One region of the Nitratireductor sp. WH36-1 genome, then DNA from elsewhere that is predicted to be linked to it. Evidence: riboswitches for the same ligand, from Rfam matches in the RefSeq annotation. Region 1 holds a riboswitch; each other region holds the start of a gene.
The links. A riboswitch is a leader RNA that binds a small molecule or an ion and turns the genes downstream of it on or off. The one in region 1 is predicted to bind cobalamin.
Positions count from the first base shown of each region.

Region 2: linked by a shared signal. The riboswitch ahead of AC4PTT_RS07380 (TonB-dependent receptor plug domain-containing protein) and the one ahead of AC4PTT_RS04640 (ribonucleoside-diphosphate reductase subunit alpha) in region 1 are both predicted to bind cobalamin.
Region 3: linked by a shared signal. The riboswitch ahead of AC4PTT_RS06200 ((2Fe-2S) ferredoxin domain-containing protein) and the one ahead of AC4PTT_RS04640 (ribonucleoside-diphosphate reductase subunit alpha) in region 1 are both predicted to bind cobalamin.

Region 1 covers NZ_CM178970.1:955,313-962,147, forward strand. Annotated here, with positions in the region: gene AC4PTT_RS04625 (amino acid ABC transporter permease) at 1-524, shown strand, start outside; gene AC4PTT_RS04630 (amino acid ABC transporter ATP-binding protein) at 536-1,306, shown strand; partial or broken gene AC4PTT_RS04635 (PLP-dependent aminotransferase family protein) at 1,393-1,569, shown strand; cobalamin riboswitch at 1,660-1,872, shown strand; gene AC4PTT_RS04640 (ribonucleoside-diphosphate reductase subunit alpha) at 1,968-4,865, shown strand; gene AC4PTT_RS04645 (ribonucleotide-diphosphate reductase subunit beta) at 5,012-6,127, shown strand; gene AC4PTT_RS04650 (hypothetical protein) at 6,131-6,355, shown strand; gene AC4PTT_RS04655 (heavy metal translocating P-type ATPase) at 6,432-6,835, shown strand, end outside.
Region 2 covers NZ_CM178970.1:1,542,993-1,549,827, forward strand. Annotated here, with positions in the region: gene AC4PTT_RS07380 (TonB-dependent receptor plug domain-containing protein) at 1-1,579, opposite strand, end outside; cobalamin riboswitch at 1,705-1,916, opposite strand; gene AC4PTT_RS07385 (ABC transporter substrate-binding protein) at 2,194-3,846, shown strand; gene AC4PTT_RS07390 (ABC transporter permease) at 3,961-4,965, shown strand; gene AC4PTT_RS07395 (ABC transporter permease) at 4,978-6,135, shown strand; gene AC4PTT_RS07400 (dipeptide ABC transporter ATP-binding protein) at 6,161-6,835, shown strand, end outside.
Region 3 covers NZ_CM178970.1:1,297,548-1,304,382, reverse strand. Annotated here, with positions in the region: gene AC4PTT_RS06210 (FecCD family ABC transporter permease) at 1-143, opposite strand, end outside; gene AC4PTT_RS06205 (ABC transporter substrate-binding protein) at 171-1,205, opposite strand; cobalamin riboswitch at 1,337-1,528, opposite strand; gene AC4PTT_RS06200 ((2Fe-2S) ferredoxin domain-containing protein) at 1,576-2,367, opposite strand; cobalamin riboswitch at 2,467-2,666, opposite strand; cobalamin riboswitch at 2,840-3,039, shown strand; gene metE (5-methyltetrahydropteroyltriglutamate--homocysteine S-methyltransferase) at 3,134-5,464, shown strand; gene AC4PTT_RS06190 (superoxide dismutase) at 5,542-6,096, opposite strand; gene AC4PTT_RS06185 (DUF2753 family protein) at 6,184-6,735, opposite strand.

The sequences.
Region 1 (6,835 bases):
CCTATGGAAACAGGCCGCTGCGTTTTGTCGTGCGCGCCTATACGGATTTCATCCGTGGCACGCCCGTGCTCGTTCTGGTGCTCGCCAGCTTCTACATCCTGTCCACGATCGGCATTGAGCTGAACGCGTTTCAGGCGGGTGTATTTGCGCTGGCGGTCTTCTGCTCCTCGCATGTGGGTGAAATCGTGCGCGGCGCGCTGCAGGCCATTCCGCCCGGGCAGACAGAAGCGGCCAAGGCCATCGGCCTCACCTTCAGCCAGACCTTCACTTCGGTTCTGTGGCCGCAGGCGCTGCGCCAGATGCTGCCCACCTGGGTGAACACGGCTGCGGAGATGGTCAAGGCGTCCACGCTTCTGTCCGTCATCGGCGTGGCCGAGCTTCTGCTCCGCACGCAGGAGATCATCTCCCGCAATTTCATGAGCCTGGAGTTCTATTTCCTGGCCGGCCTTCTCTACTTCGCCATCAATTACGCCATCGAGCGCTTCGGCAAATATGTCGAGCGCAAGGTGTCTGTTCCATCCTGAGAGTACCCGACATGACGAAGAACCTTCTTGAAATTCAGGCCCTGCGCAAGCGCTACGGTTCGGTGGAGGTGCTCAAGGGCGTCGACTGCACCATGCAGCAGGGCGAGGTGATCTCGATCATCGGTTCGTCGGGCTCCGGCAAGACAACCATGCTGCGCTGCATCAACATGCTGGAGGATTTTCAGGGCGGCCGCATCCTCATCGATGGCGAACCCATCGGCTATGAAGAGCGCAACGGCGTGCGCGTTCGCAAGAGCGAGAAGGAAATCGCCCGCCAGCGCGCGCTGACGGGCATGGCCTTCCAGCAGTTCAACCTGTTCCCGCACATGACCGCAGCATCCAATGTCATGCTCGGCCTGATCAAGGTGAAGAAGATGGCGCGCGACGAGGCGCGCAGCGTCGCGGAAAAATGGCTCGAGCGCGTCGGTCTCGGCCAGCGCGCGGATCACTACCCCGGCCAGCTGTCCGGCGGTCAGCAGCAGCGCGTGGCCATCGCCCGCGCCATCGCCATGAACCCGCGCCTCATGCTCTTTGATGAGGTAACGTCTGCGCTAGATCCCGAACTGGTGGGCGAAGTGCTTCAGGTGATCAAGGATCTGGCTGCCGATGGCATGAGCATGCTTCTGGTCACCCACGAAATGCGCTTCGCTTTCGAGGTTTCCTCCCGCGTCATCTTCATGAACCAGGGGGTAATCGGCGAGGAGGGGGATCCGAAGGTGATGTTCCTGAAGCCGCAGACCGAACGCCTTGCCGAATTCCTCAAGACGTCGAGCTTCGCCTGAGATCTTGACCAACTGCCGGCGGCGCGCCTGAGCGCCCGGCGGAAAATCTGGCGCCTGCCACGCACAGAATGATGGCGGCGGTGACCGACGGGCTGGATGCGGCCACGCTTGCCCGCCATGCGCTTGAGAGGGACGTGGTGCTCGCGCCCGGAAACGCCTTCAGCCTGTCAGGCTCGGCCTGCGGGTTCCTGCGTTTCAACGTTGCTCAATGCGACGATGAACGGATTTTTTCCGTTCTGGAGGAGATCACACGCGTGCCGTAGAGCCATGCCCAAAGCGGCGTTGCGAATAATCCAGCAGTTTGTTTCTGCTTTCCCCGGAAACAATATATTGACTTCATATATCCAGAAGATACCAACTGTAGGGGTTATGGTTCTTTCGATTCCTCGTGGGATCGGAAGTGAAAAGGGAAGCCGGTGCGCCTCTGGGCAAGGCCGGCGCTGCCCCCGCAACTGTAAGCAGCGAGCCGCTTTCACTTTGTGTCACTGATGCCCCAGCGCATCGGGAAGGCCGGAAAGCGGTGATGACCTGCGAGCCAGGAGACCTGCCATGACGAAATAAACGTCCACGGGCGGGGTGTCCCGGTGGTGCGTGTGTCGCCACGGCAATGCCGTCGCGCCGCATGTCTCCGCGCCCCCGTCCAACCGCCACGGGGGTCTACATGCCGGCGACTGAAGCACAACACACCACTGAAGCACAAAACACCAACGGCACCGCCACGGTTCCGCATTCCACTGCAAACACCGAAACTACATCTCTTGAACCGGGTTACCGCGTCATCCGCCGTAGTGGCGGTGTAACACCGTTCGATCCGGCAAAGATCGCGGTGGCGCTGACCAAGGCGTTTCTGGCGGTTGAGGGTTCCACCGCCGCTGGCTCGCGCCGTGTCCATGAAATTGTCGAGGAGCTTGCCGTACAGGTCGTGTCCGCGCTCACGCGCCGGGCCGATGCCGACCGTCTGTTCCACATCGAGGAAATTCAGGATCAGGTGGAACTCGCCCTCATGCGTGGCGAGCATCATCGGGTTGCCCGCGCCTATGTGCTCTATCGCGAGGAGCGCGCCCGCGAACGCGCCGCCGGGACGGCCAGTGTGGAAGCCCCGCAATCCGCCCTGCAGATGACGGCGGATGACGGAACGCTGGTTCCGCTGGACGAAGCGCGGCTTGCCGCAATCGTCGAAGAAGCCTGTGCCGGCCTCAAGACCGTTTCCGCCGAACCGATCCTCACGGAAGCCCGCCGCAATCTCTATGACGGCATCCGTCAGGACGAGCTGTCGCTTGCGCCCATCCTTGCCGCCCGCACGCTGGTGGAGCAGGAGCCTGACTATGCGTTCGTCTCCGCGCGTCTTCTGCTCGACAAATTGCGGCGCGAGGCTTTGACCTTTGTGGCCGGCAGGTCCGAGCAGGCGACGCAGGCCGAAATGGCGGAGCGCTATGCAAGCTATTTCCCCGACTTTATCGCGAGCGGCATTGCCAGCGAGCTCATCGACCCCGAGCTTGCCCGTTTCGATCTGGCGCGCCTTGGCGCGGCGCTCAGGCCGGAGCGTGATCTGAACTTCCAGTTCCTTGGCCTCCAGACGCTCTACGACCGCTATTTCCTTCATGCCGGGGGCATTCGGTTCGAGTTGCCGCAGGCGTTCTTCATGCGTGTCGCCATGGGGCTTGCCGTGCGCGAGATCGACCGCGAGGCGCGCGCCATCGAGTTCTATGACCTTCTGTCGTCCTTCGACTTCATGGCCTCCACGCCCACCCTGTTCAATTCCGGCACGCTGCGCCCGCAGCTTTCTTCCTGCTTCCTCACCACGGTGGCTGACGATCTCGACGGCATCTTCAAGGCGGTGAAGGACAATGCGCTGCTTGCCAAATATTCCGGCGGTCTCGGCAATGACTGGACGCCGGTGCGCGGTCTCGGCGCGCATATCAAGGGCACCAATGGCGAGAGCCAGGGCGTCGTGCCGTTCCTCAAGGTCGCCAATGACACGGCCATCGCCGTCAACCAGGGCGGCAAGCGCAAGGGCGCCGTCTGCGCCTATCTGGAGAGCTGGCACATCGACATCGAGGAGTTCCTCGATCTGCGAAAGAACACCGGCGACGACCGCCGCCGCACGCATGACATGAACACGGCCAACTGGGTGCCGGACCTGTTCATGGAACGCGTCGAGGCGGACGGTTCGTGGACGCTGTTTTCGCCTGACGAGACGCCCGACCTGCACGATCTTTATGGCAAGGCGTTTCGCGCTGCCTACGAGGTCTATGAGGCAAAGGCGGAAGCCGGTGAACTGCGTGTCTTCAAAACCGTGCGCGCGGTCGATCTGTGGCGGCGCATGCTCACCATGCTGTTCGAGACCGGCCATCCCTGGATCACCTTCAAGGACCCGTGCAACATCCGTTCGCCGCAGGGCCATGTGGGCGTCGTTCACTCATCCAATCTGTGCACGGAAATCACGCTCAACACGTCCAGGAATGAGGTGGCCGTCTGCAATCTGGGTTCGGTGAACCTCGTCAATCACATTGCCGATGGCGTGCTCGATCTGGCGCGGCTGGCGCGCACGGTCGGCACCGCCATGCGCATGCTCGACAATGTCATCGACATCAATTTCTACACCATTCCCGAGGCGCGCCATTCCAATCTGCGCCATCGCCCGGTCGGTCTCGGCCTGATGGGCTTTCAGGATGCCCTGCAAAAGCTGCGCATTCCCTATCAGAGTGAACAGGCGGTCGCCTTTGCCGATATGAGCATGGAGGCAATCGGCTATCATGCGATTGCCGCTTCGGTGGAACTTGCCGCCGAGCGCGGGCGCTATGCCAGCTTTGACGGTTCGCTCTGGTCGAAGGGCATTCTGCCGATCGATTCCATCCGGCTTCTGGAAGAAGCGCGACCGGGCGTTGAGATGGACAGTGCGGCAACGCTTGACTGGGAGAGCCTGCGCAAGCGGGTGAAGAAAACCGGCATGCGCAATTCCAATTGCATGGCCATCGCGCCCACCGCCACCATCTCCAATATCTGCGGCGTGTCCCAGTCCATCGAGCCCGCCTATCAGAATCTGTTCGTCAAATCGAACATGTCGGGCGATTTCACCGTGGTGAACGCGGCGCTGATTCACGATCTGAAAGAGCGCGGCCTGTGGGATGAGGTCATGATGTCGGACCTCAAATATTTCGATGGGTCCGTCGGTCAGATAGACCGCGTGCCGGATGATCTGAAGGCGCTCTATGCGACCGCGTTCGAGATCGATTCCGCCTGGCTGATCGAGGCCGCCTCGCGCCGCCAGAAATGGATCGATCAGGCCCAGTCGCTCAATCTGTACATCGCCAATCCGAGTGGAAAGAAGCTGGACGAACTCTACCGGCTGGCATGGCGTAAGGGCCTGAAGACGACCTATTACCTGCGCTCGCGCTCGGCCACCCATGTGGAGAAATCCACGCTCAAGGGAACCGACGGCAAGCTCAACGCCGTCGCCGCCACGAGCGTTCCTGCTGCGCCCATCGCCATCGATCCGAACGCCGCATGGGGCAGGGCCTGCGCCATCGACGATCCCGAGTGCGAAGCCTGCCAGTAGCCCGGCCTTCGCATCTCCCGCTCCGCGCCCCAACCCTCATCGTGAGCCTGAGCCCCCCCTCATCCTGAGCCCCCCACCTTCATCCTGAGCCTGTCGAAGGACGAAGGTGGGTACGTAGCGCCCAAACCCAATCGGAAGACAAAAAAATGCTGAACTGGAACGAACAATCGCAGCCCGCCACTGCCGCGAACCCTGCCGCTGACGAGGCCGACGCCACGGGCCTCGGCGAGATCGAGCGCGGGGCGGCCCGCGTCTCGGTGGATGACAAGCGCATGATCAACGCGCGCGCCGACGTCAACCAGCTCCTGCCGCTCAAATATCGCTGGGCCTGGGAGAAATATCTCGCCGGCTGCAACAATCACTGGATGCCCACCGAGGTCTCCATGCAGGCCGACATTGCGCTCTGGAAATCGCGCGATGGCCTGACCGAAGACGAGCGGCGCATGATCAAGCGCAATCTCGGTTTCTTCGCCGCCTCTGAATCCCTTGTCGCCAACAACATCGTTCTGGCGATCTACCGGCACCTCACCAATCCCGAATGCCGGCAATATCTGCTGCGTCAGGCCTTCGAGGAGGCGATCCACACGCACACTTTCCAGTACATCGTGGAAAGCCTGTCGCTGGACGAGGGCGAGCTGTTCAACATGTATCGCGAAGTGCCCTCCATCACCGACAAGGCGGCATGGGCGCTCGACTTCACGCAGCATCTGGACGATCCCGAATTCAGGACCGGCACGCCGGAGGCCGATCAGGCGTTCCTGCGTGACCTCGTGGCCTTCTATGTCATCTTCGAGGGCATGTGGTTCTACACCGGCTTCGCACAGATCCTGTCGCTTGGCCGCCGCAACAAGATGGTCGGCATCGCCGAGCAGTATCAATACATCCTGCGCGATGAATCGATCCATCTGAACTTCGGCATCGACGTCATCAACCAGATCCGCATCGAGAACCCGCATCTTTGGACGCCCGCCTTTCAGGACGAGGTGCGGGGCATGATCGCGCATGCTGCCGAACTGGAAGCATCCTACGGGCGGGATACGATGCCGCGCGGCTTTCTCGGTCTCAACGCGGCGCTGTGCGAACAGTACATGCACTTCATCGCAAACCGCCGCTGCGCCCAGCTTGGCCTGGCTCCGGTCTTCGCCGAAACCGAAAACCCGTTCCCGTGGATGAGCGAGGCGATGGATCTGAAGAAGGAAAAGAACTTCTTCGAAACCCGCGTCATCGAATATCAGAACGGCGGCGCGCTGAGCTGGGACTGATCCATGGCGTATGACGCAACCAGAATGAAGCTGTTGCGCGCGGGGTCGATCCCCGCGCAGCAGCGCGCTTTCATGGAGTGGCTTTTGAGCCTCCCGGGCGATGCCGATCTCGAATATGCAGCGCGCCGCCAGCTTGCCGAGATCGACCGGCGGCTGCCGAACCACCCGGAAGTGCAATATCTGCGCCTGCTCCTGAGCGCCTTTTCCGGCTCCGACACGATGCAGTGATTTTCTCGCTTGACCTTCCATTGACTGGAAGGTTTAGAAGCGCAATCCTGAACAATAGTCATTCAGGGTGAAAGCGATGAATACCCTTCCTGCCGGCACGTCTTCGGCCAATGTAAAACGCTTCCGCATCGAGGGACTGAGCTGCGCTTCCTGCGTCAAACGCGCGGAGAAGGCGATTGCCGCCGTCGATGGCGTTGAAAGCGCCTCGGTCAATCTGGCGACCGAGACGGCTGATGTGGCGGTGCATCCCGGCGTTGATTTTTCCAGCATCGTCAGTGCGGTGGAACGTGCCGGCTATGGCGTGCCGGAGAGCCATCTCGATATCGGCATCGAGGGCATGACCTGCGCATCCTGCGTGCGGCGTGTGGAGCAGGCGATTGCCGCCGTGCCCGGCGTTTCAAAGGTCGCGGTGAACCTCGCCACCGAAAGCGCATCCGTCGAACTTCTGAACGATGAAGCGCGCCGCGGCGTTGAAGAGGC
Region 2 (6,835 bases), 590 kb from region 1:
GCGGCAGCCGTGCATCGTTCTGATCCACCGAATGCGTGTAGGTGTAGGCTCCGGTGAGGTCCAGCCAGTCGGTCGCGGCATAGCTGAGCGAGGCCTCGACACCGCGCATGCGCGACGTGCCGGGGATCTGGTTATACTGGGTCGTGTAACCGATCAGATCGTCGATCTCGAGCTGGAAATAGGTGATGTCGGCGATTGCCCTGTCGTTCCAGAAACGCTGCTCCACGCCAATGTCGAAACCGAAGCTGGTTTCAGGCCGCAGATTGGGGTTTGCCCCGAACGGACCGAAAAGCTCGTTGAGGCTGGGTGCACGGAAGCCGGTTCCCACCGAGCCGTGCAGACGCGTTCCGGTCGCATCGATGAGATAGGAGGCGGTTGCCCGGTATGTGGTGTGCCCGCCGAATTCGCTGTGCTCGTCCTGCCTGAGGCCGGCTGTCAGCGTCAGGTTTTCTACCGGCGTGGCAATGGCCTCGCCCCAGACGCCTGCGATCCAGAAATCGGAATCGATCTGGGGGTTGAACATGCCGGCGGGAAAGACTGCGCTCTGGCGTTCGTAATCCGCGCCACCCTGAACCGTCAGCCATTCATTGACGTCGAATGCGCCCAGATAATCGGCCTTGTAGCGGCGACCGTCATAAGAGCCGTCGAACGCGGTGCCGGTGATGGAGCGTTCCAGGTCGAAGGCCTGCACGGAAACCGTGTTGCGGAAGCGGCCGTCCATCAGGTCGAGATTGAAGCCGGCGCGGCCGGCCAGCTGTTTGCTGTGGTTGGTCGCCGTCAGATTGTCGCTCGGCAGAATGGTGCCGAAGCCCTGATTGTCGAACTCGGCTTCCGCGTCGATGTAGAGCGCCGAGCCGAATACGGAGAACACGTCGGAAAATGCATGCTCGGCATTCACGTCGAAGGTGACGTTCTCATAGCCATCGCGCTCCGTGCCCGTAGCCGCAGCCGAAATGCCGTCGGTGCGGTAGCCGGTTGCGTTGATGGAGAGTTTCGACTGTTCGTTCGCCGCCCTGAAGCCGTAGGAGCCGCCGACCGTGCCGTGCGAGCCGCCTTCGCCCTGAATGATATGGGCGATGCCCGGTTCGATGTCGCCCAGCGTCGACAGGCTGATCACGCCGGCAATCGCATCGGAGCCGTAAAGCGTGCTCTGCGATCCCTTCAGCACTTCGATGCTCTGCAGGCCGCCCGACAGAAGATACTGGTAGGACGTCTGCACCTGTGGGCTGGTCGGATCGGAAATGTCGATGCCGTTATAGAGCGTCTTCACATAGCGGCGCGGCGCGCCGCGGATCGAAAGGCTGCCCTCCGCGCCAACGCCACCCGGCGATGAGAGGCTCACACCCGGCAGCAGGTCGAGATACTCGACGGCCAGCGGCAGGGACTGTTCCTCGATCTCTTCACGGCCCACCACGTTCACCGTCGACCCCACGGTGGAGGCCTCTGCCGGTGTGCGGTTGGGCGTGATGACCAGTTTTTCAAGCACATAGTCTTCTGCGCCCGCCATGGTGGCTGAAAGGCCCGTCAGCAGCGCCGAAGCGCTGAGCAGGAGCCGGGTGCGATAACGTCTGGATGGCATGCGTGCTCTCCATGAGAATGCTGCTTCTTTTGCTGGAGAGCGATGGCTGTCTGAATCTGTCCCCCGCCAGCGATGACATTTCGTCACCACTGCGAGATCCACAGCCCCGGAAGCGTCCCGCATCCGGTCGGTGACGGCTCAAGGCAGGTTTCCTGGCTCGCGCTTCATCGGCTTCCTCGCCTTCCCGGGGCATTGCACCCAGTGGCATAGGAGGAGCCTCGGCGCTCACAGTTGCGGGAGCAGCCACGGCTGCGGCCTGATCATGCAGGGCCGTTCCGTGTTCCCTTTTCCCCGGCATGCGAGTGCCTGCCGGAGCACCTCAAGCGAACAAAAAATCGCTTACCAACTGGCTCCGGCAGCGTCAATCGCGGCCTGTGGGGCGGCTGTTGCGCCCATAACGGCGCAAGTGGCGGGGATTGTCAGTACAGGTTTCGAAAATTGTTGCGAAATCGGCTTTATTTGTCAGTTTTGCGGCTCATTTGTCGCAAACTCGTCATTTCAACGGTCGAAAAACCTGCAAAACTTACCATTGGCCCCGGTCGTTTTTTGACATCGCTGGCGCGATGGGAAATGCTGAACACAAACTGATAACGGCAAGAAATGGGAGTGCGTCGATGACGTTTTTCAAGAGCAATGGCGAGAAAGTGCCAGCCCGCGTCGCCGAAATGGCGAACGAAGCGCGCGTCGGAAAAATGGACAGACGTGAGTTCCTGGCGCTCGCAAGCGCACTCGGCGCATCGACAGCCGCCGCCTATGGCATGCTCGGCCTTGCCGTGCCCACCCATGCGCTCGCTCAGGAGCCCAAAATGGGTGGCACGCTGCGTGTGGCCATGTTCATCAAGGATCCGAAAGACCCGCGCACGGCCGACTGGTCCGAGATCGCGAACGCCATGCGTCAGACGCTTGAGCCGCTGGTGAAATACACGCGCGACTTCACCTTTGAGGGCCGGCTTCTGGAGAGCTGGGAGGTCAACGAAGACGCCACCGAGTACATTCTCCACGTGCGTCCGGGCGTGACCTGGAACAATGGCGACGCCTTTACCGCAGACGATGTGATCTACAACTTCAACCGCTGGTGCGATCAGACGGTGGAGGGCAACTCCATGCCCGCCCGCATGGCTGCACTCATCGATCCGGAGACCAAGAAGGCGCGCGAAGGCGCGATCGAGAAGGTCGACGACATGACGGTGAAGCTCAACCTGTCTGCCCCTGACATTTCCATCATTCCCGGCATGGCCGACTATCCGGGCCTGATCGTGCATCCGAGCTTCGATGAGACGGGCCGTGATTTCATCGCCAATCCCATCGGCACCGGTCCCTTCGAACTCGTTTCATACGAAGTGGGCAACCGCGTCGAACTGAAGAAGCGCGAAGACGGCAAGTGGTGGGGCGGCGAGGCCTATCTCGATGGCATCGAATTCATCGATTACGGCACCGATCCATCGGCCATGGTAAGCGCCTTTGAATCCGGCGAGATCCACACCAATTACGAGACCACCGCCGATTTCGTGGACATTCTCGACGCCATTGGCCTGGTCAAGTCCGAGGTCACCACGGCAACCACGATTGTGGCCCGCACCAATGTCAACAACAAGCCGTATGACGATGAGCGGGTGCGCCGCGCGCTGCAGATGGCCGTGGACAACGCCACAGTTCTGGCGCTTGGCTACGACAATGCCGGCGAGGTGGCCGAGAACCACCATGTCTGCCCGATCCATCCCGAGTATGCGGAGCTGCCCAAGATCGAGCGCAATGTGGACGCGGCCAAGGCGCTGATGGAAGAGGCCGGCCAGATGGAGCACGAGCACGAGCTGATCTCGGTCGACGAGGACTGGCACAAGAACACCGGCGACGCCATTGCCGCACAGCTTCGCGAGGCGGTTTTCAAGGTCAAGCGCACCGTTCTGCCGGGTTCGACCTTCTGGAACGACTGGACGAAATACCCGCTGTCCATGACCAACTGGAACATGCGTCCGCTCGGCATTCAGGTGGTCGCGCTCGCTTATCGCACCGGCGAGGCGTGGAACGAGTCCGCCTATTCCAATCCCGAACTCGACAAGCTGATCGAACAGGCGCTGGCCATTCCGGACCCCGACAGCCGCCGCGAGGTGATGAAGCAGATCGAAGAGATCCTTCAGGGCTCCGGCATCATCATCCAGCCCTATTGGCGCAAGCTCTACAATCACTCCGTGGAGACCGTGATGAACCACGGCATGCACCAGACCTTCGAGATCGACCTGGAAAAGGTCTGGCTCGACGAGGGCTGAGACCCGGAACAAGGGGGCCGCACGGGCCCCCATTGCGCAGGCAACCAACAACAACCTCCGTAAACGGGGGAAGGGGAAACCGTGCTTGGATTTATACTGAGACGTTTGGGCGTCATGGCATTGACGATGCTGTGCCTGACCCTTGTCGTGTTCTTTCTGGTCAATCTGGAGCCCAATCTCAAGAAGCTCGCGATCAGCCAGCTCGACATGCGCTCCTCGGCTGAAGAGCTCGAAAGCTGGCTTGAGAAGAACGGCTACCGGCAGAATTTTTTTGTGCGCTATGGCCAATGGCTCGGCGTCGTCCAGAAACAGCCCAACATCGACCCCGAAACGGGCGTCGCCACGCCACGGTTTTCCTATTGCGACGAACCCGCCGAACCCTATTACGGCGGCATTCTGCAGGGTGATTTCGGCTGCTCCACCAAGTTCAAGGTGCCGGTGGCCGAAAAGCTCTTTCCGGCCCTGGGCGCCACCGGCATCCTCATGTTCTGGGTGATGGTGGTGATGGTGCCCGTGGCGCTTCTGATCGGCGTTCTGGCCGGAATGCGGGAGGGCAGCCGCACTGACCGCACCCTTTCGGTCGCCTCCATCGCCACCACGGCGACGCCCGAATATGTGTCGGGCGTGATCTTCGCCGTCATCTTCGCTTCCTGGCTCGGCTGGCTCAACGGCTCCGCCGCCACCGCCACGCGACAGGGCATTTCGTTCTACAATTTCACGCTGCCGGTCATGACCATGGCGATCTACGGCATCGGCTATATCGCGCGCATGACACGGGCCTCGATGGTCGAGGTGATGACGCAGCAATACATCCGTACGGCGCGCCTCAAGGGGCTCGGCTTCCGCACCGTCGTGCTCAAACACGCGCTGCGCAATGCGCTGATCGCACCGTTCACGGTCATCATGCTCCAGTTCCCCTGGCTCTTGACCGGCGTGGTCATCGTCGAGGTGATGTTCCGGTACCAGGGGTTTGGCTTCACGCTGGTGGAGGCGGCGAGCAACAACGACATCGACCTGTTGCTCGGCTGCTCTCTGGTCTCGGTTTTCGTGGTTTTGTCGACGCAGCTCATTTCCGATGTCGGCTATGCCTATCTCAATCCGCGCATCCGCGTGCAGTAGGGAGGACGCGCGATGCAAGTGGATTATCTTGGAACTTTCGGCATCATTCTTGGCGTTCTGGCGCGCTTCTGGCCGGTCTGGGTGGCGCTGGCGATCATTCTGGTTTTAAGCCTGCGCTTTCGCAGCCGGCTCGGCCTCTACGGCCAGCTTTTCGACACGGGCGTTGGCATTACCGGCGTCATGATCTGCTGCTTCTGGCTGTTCACCGCAATCTTCGCCGGCACGGTCGCCCCCTTCGACCCGCTGGCGCAGTTCCCGATCATGAAGAACGTGCTGCCCGGCGCCATCGAGCCGGAGACGGGACAGGCTTTCCTCTTCGGTGGCGACAGGCTCGCGCGTGACGTCTTTTCGCGCATGGTCTATGGCAGCCAGATCGTGCTTATCATCGCCCCGGCGGCCACGCTTTTTGCGCTGATGGTCGGCACCACGCTTGGTCTGCCCGCCGGCTATTATGGCGGGCGCATCGACAGTCTCCTGTCGTTCCTCGCCAATCTGGTGCTGGCCTTCCCGGTCATCCTGCTTTTCTATCTGCTGGTCACGCCGGGCATCCGCGAAACACCGATCCCGCAATGGATGGCGGGCACCTTCTTCATATTCCCGATCATCTTTTTCGTGACGTTGTTCTGGACGCGCTATCGCAGCCGCCCGCAATTGCTGGCCATCCAGCTTGCACTGACGCTTCTGATCGGCGGCTGGATTTATGTCGGCCTCGTCTTCGACGCCGATCCGCTCGGCATCATTTCGATCAGCTCGAACCAGCTCAACATTTTCGTTGCGGTGGTGTTTGCTTCATCGCCCGGCGTTTTCCGCATCGTGCGGGGCCTCGTCATGGACATCAAGACCCGGGACTATGTGGCCGCCGCCCAGACGCGGGGTGAAACGCCCTGGTACATCATGCTCTGGGAAGTGCTGCCCAATGCGCGCGGGCCGCTCATCGTCGATGTGTGCCTGCGCATCGGCTACACAACCATTCTGCTCGGCACGCTTGGCTATTTCGGCCTCGGTCTTGCGCCCGAAAGTCCCGACTGGGGCACCGGCATCAAGGAATCGAGCCGCCTTCTGCGCGCCTATGTGCATCCCGCGCTTCCGCCCGTCTTCGCCCTCATGTCCTTCGTTCTGGGGCTGAACCTGCTCGCCGACGCGCTGCGTGAGCAATCGCTGAAGGATTGAGTGGATGAACACTGAAAGCGACGCCATGAACGAAGCCATCAGCACCTCGCACGGTGAGAACGCAGGCGAACCGATCCTCGAGATCGAGAACCTGTCCATCTCTTTCTTCACGCGGGCCGGCGAGATACCGGCGGTGATGGATTTCTCCTGCAGGGTCATGCCGGGCGAGGCCATGGGCATTGTCGGCGAATCCGGCTGCGGCAAGTCCACCGTGGCGCTCGGCATCATGCGCGATCTCTCCAATGTGGGGCAGATCGTCGGCGGCCGCATCCGCTTCAAGGGGCGGGACATGGCCGAGATGAGCGAGGAGGAGTTGCGCCAGATACGCGGCAACGAGATCGCCATGATCTATCAGGAGCCGATGGCCAGCCTGAACCCGGCCATGAAGATCGGCAAACAGCTCATGGAAGTGCCGATCATCCATGACCGGGTGTCGAAGGAGGAAGCCTGGAACCGGGCGCTGGAGATGGTGGAGGCGGTTCGCCTGCCGGACCCGGAGCGCATCATGCGCTCTTTCCCGCACCAGCTTTCTGGTGGCCAGCAACAGCGCATCGTCATCGCCATGGCGCTTCTGTCAAAGCCGGCACTGCTCCTTCTGGACGAGCCGACCACCGCGCTCGATGTCACGGTCGAGGCCGGTATCGTGGAACTGGTTAAGGGGCTCGGCAAGAAATACGGCACGTCGATGATCTTCGTGTCG
Region 3 (6,835 bases), 340 kb from region 1:
GCAATCATCAAAAGCGCGAATGACAGGGCGATCAGCAGAATGCGTCGCCGTCCGCCCTCCCGATACCGGGCGGCAAGGCCCCTGCCTTTTTCGACCGAGGCGGCACCTGTACCCCCGGCTTCGGTTTCAAGCGTATCGGTCATCGGCCCCGCCCCGTCATGTCAGCTTGCTCAGAAGTCGCCCTGATAGGTCATGCCCGGCTGATAGGGCAGTCCCTGGAAGTCCTCGATCCAGCGACGCATGGCCTCTTCCGGATCGACATCCTTGAACAGCTCTGGATGCGCCCATTTGGCGATCTGCAGCGCGCCGGTGATCTTCGAGGAGCCGCCGGCGAGGTAGTAGTTGATGACGTGGACGTTCTTCGCCTCTGCCGCCGGGGTGGCGCGGATGTCCTCACGCGCCATAAGCCCGTCCCATGTCGCCTTGTACTGCTCTTGGGGGATGGTCGTGTAAGCGCCCGGTTCCAGCTTCACGATCAGCGACGGCACGCGCGCGACCAGTTCCTCCGGATCGATGGTGAAGGCGTTGGGATTGCCACGCGCGGCCGGCTCGTCCTCAATGACGATTTCGCCAAAAACGTTCCTGCCACCACCGGCTTCGATCATGTCGTGCCAGCCAGAGCCCGGCGTGACCGTCACCAGCGGGCGCTTCTCCTCCAGATAAACCGGCACCGGCTCGACGCCCTCAAGCCGCTCGGCCAGAAGCGCTTTGTAATCCTCATAATAGGCGGCGAGATCGGCCGCCCGCTCTTCGCGACCGAAGAGCTTGCCCATCAGCTTGACGTTCTCGACATGCTTGAGCGTATCCCAGGAGGTTACGACCAGAACCGGAATTCCGAACGGCTCAAGCTGGCGCGCCGCCTCCTCGTAAACGCCGTTGCGCGGCAGAATGACGAGATCCGGCTTCTTGGCGATGATGGCCTCGTAATTGGGCTCGCTCTGCCCCTGGCCCACCACGTCGTCGGGGCCGAATTCCGGCCAGTAGGCAGGATCGCGATAGGTGCTGGCGCCGGTGCCAACCACCTGCTCGATGGCGCCGATGGCGCGTGCGAATTCAACCGAATAGCGGTTGAAGATCACAGCGCGCTTGACGGGCAGGTCGACATCGACCTGACGCCCGACATCATCGGTAATGGTTTCTGCGAAAGCGGATTGGGAGAGTGACAGCGCGACAATGGCAGCGCCGAGAACGGACTTGAACAACATGATCACCTCGATCGACACGGGGCGCCGGGAGGTGCGTGAAAGAGCGCCCGCATCGACCGAATGCGCCGCAGGGCGTCCTTGCACCCCGCGAGACCGGTCTACGCTACCCTCTTGCCGGACACCTCGCCGACAATTGCGTTTGCGCCAAGGCCGGTCTCCTGGCTCGCGGCTCAAGCGTTCGAATATCCCTTCCCGGCCGACTGACCAGTGGATCGATACCGAACTCGCCGCCTACAGTTGCGAGGGCAGCCGCAGACTGGGACGAACCCGTCCTGCGTTCCCGTTTCATCCGACGTTGCGGAACCGTGGCGCGCAATCGTTAACCTGATCTGACCTGCAAGGCCAACCGTTTTCCTCCCCGCCGCTACCATTACCTGTTTAAAGTCCCGCGAAGCCGCTGTTTGCGACCGGTCGGCTCATAGGCGAAATCGGCGACAACGCGTCCCCCAAGCAGGTGCTCTTCAATGATGCGGTCTATCGCATCCTCATTCACGCCACCGTAATAGGTGCCTTCGGGAAATACCTGAAGAACCGGCGCGAGATTGCAGGGGCCGAGACAGGTTGCTTTCGCGGTCATGGTGCCATCCCCCGTGTTGCGCAGGTTCAGTTCCTTCTGCCGGTTGCGCAAATGACACCACAGAACGTCCGCCCCGGCAGCGTTGCACGCCCCGCCCTCACACACCAGAACCCGCCTTTTCTGCGCCGGCACCAGAGAGCCTTCCCGCACCGGAGTTTCAGCGGGAGGAACGGCCGGCTCCTGGACAATGTCGCCGATGAGACCGCCAAGAAGCCGTTCAAAATGTGCACTGCGGGCAATGTCGGATGCTATGCGGATGGGTGGCCAGCCGCCGGATGTTTCGGCTTGCCAGCGCCGGAGCGATTTCGACAGCCAGTTCCGGAAGCTCGGCTCCATCGGAAGCAGGAGCGGGACAATCACGATCTCAGAATGATGTTCTGCCCGCAGCTCCAGAAGTGCGGACCGCAAGGACGGCGTCCCCTGTTCGGAGAAACAGTACTGAACCGCCGTCACACCTTCAAAACCTGCGGCCATTTCAGCGAGGCGCGCCATCTCGCCATGAGGTGCAGCAGCAAAAGCCGACTTTGCAAGAAGCAGGATCGCGCGGCTTCCCTGCCCTTCATTCAATAATGCATTCGTATCCACTGCCATTCCTCGAGCTGATGCGATCGGGAACGGCAGGGAGATCGCGCGTCGGAACCGGATATTCCGAAGCACGAGCTCCTGTGGCATATCCCGACCACGGAACTTCACACGATCAGGCAGGTCTCCTGGCTTGCGGCTCATCACAGCTTCACCCGTCTTCCCGGCATAACGCCAGTGACATGATCGGCAAAGCGGCTCGTCGCTCACAGTTGCGGGTCAGCTCCGGATTTGAACCGGATTCCCTCTTAGCCGCCGACCGAGACAGGTCTGCCGACGGAACCTTGACCGCTTCGAAAAGTATACTCAGACCCGCGCCTGTCAACCGTCTGCCGGCCGACCCGCGCGCGCACATGGACCAACTCCGGAACAGGATTTCCCGACAGCTAAAATAGAGAGGCACATCACCCTTCAGGCAAGACGTAAAGATATAAACATTTCTTTATATCATTCTTGACTTTCCGCCGCATTGCGAGGAATCTGGGCGCGTCGTGGTTCTCGAACCTGCCTTCAGGCGGATTCGGGCTAAGAGGGAAGCCGGTTCAAATCCGGCGCTGCCCCCGCAACTGTCAGCGGCGAGCCGAAATCCATTCAAGTCACTGGACAGACGTCCGGGAAGACGGATCAAGGCCGAGACCCGTGAGCCAGGAGACCTGCCATGACGAAACAACGTCAACGGGCGGGGTGTCCGGTGTTCGTCATGCGGCGGCCGTTCAGGCCGCGGTCTGCGTACGCCCCCCCCCCCGCCCCAAACAGCATCGGGTGTGCCATGTCTGAACGTTCAATTCCTGTCTCCACGCTCGGCGTGCCGCGTATCGGCCGCCGCCGAGAACTGAAACTCGCCCTTGAAAGCCATTGGTCCGGCAAAAGCAGCGCAGAAACCCTTCTCCAGACTGCAAGGGAACTCAGGGCCGAGAACTGGAAGGAGCAGCGCGATCGTGGCGTTGCAATCATCCCTTCCAATGATTTCTCACTCTACGATCAGGTACTGGACACCAGTGTGATGGTCGGCGCGGTTCCGGCAGACTATGGCTGGCAGGGTGGCCCGGTGCCGCTTGACGTCTATTTCGCAATGGCGCGCGGCAGCCAGGGCTCCAGGGATGCGGGATGCGGGCACCCCGGCGGCCACAAAGCGCAGGAAATGACCAAATGGTTCGACACCAATTACCACTACATGGTGCCGGAATTCTCCGACGACCAGGTCTTCGCCCTCTCCTCCACCAAGCCGCTGGATGAGTTTCTTGAAGCAAAAGCGCTCGGCATCCATACCCGGCCCGTACTCCTTGGTCCGATCACCTTCCTCAAACTCGGCAAGTCCAGCGATGCAGGCTACGATCCGCTTGCGCTTCTGCCGCGCCTGCTGCCTGTTTATGAAGAACTGCTTCGCAAGCTGAAGGAGGCCGGAGCGGACTGGGTACAGATTGATGAGCCGGCCCTCGTCACCGACCTCATTCCCAACGAACAGGATGCCTATCGGCTTGCCTACCGGAAGCTTGCAGCCGCTACCCCAGATCTCCGGATCATGCTTGCAACCTATTTCGGCGGGCTCGGCGGCAATCTGGAAACCGCGCTTTCCCTGCCTGTGGCCGGCCTTCACCTGGACCTCGTTCGCGCGCCGGAGCAACTCGACGCGGTGCTCGCCGCTGCGCGGCCGGATCTGGTTCTGTCGCTTGGCGTGATCAACGGCCGCAACATCTGGCGCGCTGATCTGGCTTCCCTCGCAGACAGGCTCGGGCCCGTCGTCAAGGCGCGCGGCGCAGCGATGGTCCAGCTCGCTCCGTCCTGCTCGCTGCTCCATGTACCCATCGATCTGGAACTGGAAACCACGCTCGACGCCGACCTGCGCTCCTGGCTTGCATTCGCCCTGCAGAAAATGGACGAGCTTCATGTGCTCTCCGATGTTCTGTCCGGGAACGGAGCAGACGTTGCCGGTGCCCTGAAAGCAGCAGCCGATGCCGTCGCCGCGCGGCACGCCTCCCCCAAGGTCAGCGACCCTCTGGTTCAGGGCCGCATGGCGCGGATCAACGACGAGATGAAGACGCGCGGCGCCACGTTTGTCGAGCGCCAGAAGCTACAGGCTACCCGGCTCGGCCTGCCCGCCTTTCCGACCACCACGATCGGCTCCTTCCCGCAGACGCCAGAGGTTCGCAAGGCAAGAGCCGCACATGCACGCGGCGAGCTTAGCTTTGTCGACTACGACACATTCCTGAAGAAGGAAACCGAAGCGACGATCCGCTGGCAGGAGGACGTCGGCCTCGATGTGCTGGTCCATGGCGAGTTCGAGCGCAACGACATGGTTCAGTATTTCGGCGAGCAGCTTTCCGGCTTCGCCTTCACCCAGCACGCCTGGGTGCAAAGCTATGGATCGCGCTATGTCAGACCGCCGGTTATCTACGGCGACGTATCCAGGCCCACTCCGATGACCGTTTCGTGGTGGCAGTATGCCCAGTCGCTGACGGACAGGCCGGTCAAGGGCATGCTGACTGGCCCTGTGACCATTCTCAACTGGTCTTTCGTGCGCGACGACATTCCGCGTAGCGAGACCTGCCGGCAGATCGCGCTTGCCATTCGCGACGAGGTCCGTGACCTTGAGGCAGCGTGTGCGCGCATTATCCAGATCGACGAAGCGGCCCTGCGCGAAGGCCTGCCGCTACGCCATGCGGACTGGAAGCACTATCTCGACTGGGCAGTGGAGAGCTTCCGCATTTCGGCCAGCGGGGTTTCGGATGAAACCCAGATTCACACCCATATGTGCTATTCGGAGTTCAACGACATCATCGACGCCATCGCCGCCATGGACGCGGATGTGATCTCCATCGAGACATCGCGCTCGAGGATGGAATTGCTCGATGCCTTCAAAACCTTCAAATATCCCAATGAGATCGGACCAGGCGTCTACGACATCCACTCGCCGCGCGTCCCCGAAATTGGTGAGATGACGGCGCTGCTTTCGCTGGCGCGCCAGCGCCTTGCCGGGGAGCAGATCTGGGTCAATCCGGACTGCGGCCTGAAGACCCGCAAATGGGACGAAGTGCGTCCCGCCCTGGTCAACATGGTTGCCGCCGCCCGCACGATGCGCACCGAAAACGCAAGCGCCTGACACCTGTAAACGCCGCCGGCTCTCAAGGCCGGCGGCGCACCGGACTTAGGGGAAGGCCATATCAACAGGTCCTGACCCTAAGCCCCGATGGCACTCTCATAGCGCTCGGCCACCATCTCCCAGTTGACGAGACCTTCCAGAAAAGCATCGACATATCTGGGACGCAGATTGCGATAATCGATGTAGTAGGAGTGTTCCCAGACATCGCAGGTCAACAATGCCGACTTGCCTTCTGTCAGCGGCGTGTCGGCATTGCCCGTCTTGGCAATGGCGAGCTTCTCGCCATCAAAAACGAGCCATGCCCATCCGCTTCCGAACTGCGCAATGCAGGCCGCCTTGAACTCTTCCTTGAAACGGTCAACCGACCCAAAATCGGCGATCAGGTGCTTTTCGAGATTCCCCGGAACCGCGCCGCCGCCACCGGCCTTCATGCCAAGCCAGAAATGGCTGTGGTTCCAGTGCTGGCCAGCCTGATTGAACAGGCCGCTTTCGGCCGGCTTGTTGGCGCTCGTCAAAATGACCTCTTCAAGGCTCATGTCCCGATAGGGGCTGTCTGCCGTTAACGCGTTGAGCTTGTCGACATAGGCCTTGTGGTGCCTGCCGTGATGGAATTCGAGGGTCTCTGCGGACATGTAAGGCGCAAGCGCGTCCATTGCGTATGGAAGTTCTGGAAGCTGAAACAAAAGTTCGATCCTTTGTGCGGAGATCTGATCGTGGGATCACGAAAGCGGGCAGTGCGGGCAGTTGTCCCGCGCAAGTTCGGCATGTCGGGCAATGCGAAAAACGCTGAATGCGGCGTTGCGAACCGGCTCGACGATGCGATCAAGTTCCCTTGGCGGCGCATGGCGTTCGTTGAGGCGCACCGTCAATTCAGCCAGCGCGTTACGCAGATTCCGGACGCATGAAATGCGCAGTTCGAGCGGCGAGGCCGGGTTCTGCGCCACCGCGAGAAGGCGCTCATAGGCGCGCCGGCAATAGGCCTCCGCTTCAGCGTTCTCACCAAGAGCCCGCGCCAGTTCGGCGAGATTGTGGCAGGAAACATTGTAGATAATCGGCGCCGGCCGCGCATCGTGCTCCGCCGCGACCGCATCAAGCAAGCGTTCAGCCTCTGAGAGCGCCGCCTCATAGCATTTGCGCGCAGATGCGGTATCGCCTCCCCTGTAAAGAGCATTGGCTTCTTCGGTGAGGGTGCGCCAGCGCAGGTCGAAAGTCGGCCCGAGAGACGCTGGCGGCACCGCCCCGGAAGCCGGACCATTGATGTGTGGCTTCATGTCATGCGCCCTCACGCAATCTGCCGAACAGCAAGGCAATGAGCGAACGGGAAAACACCCCATCCGGAGCGAGCGGAACTGAAGAAAAATCAAGGACGGG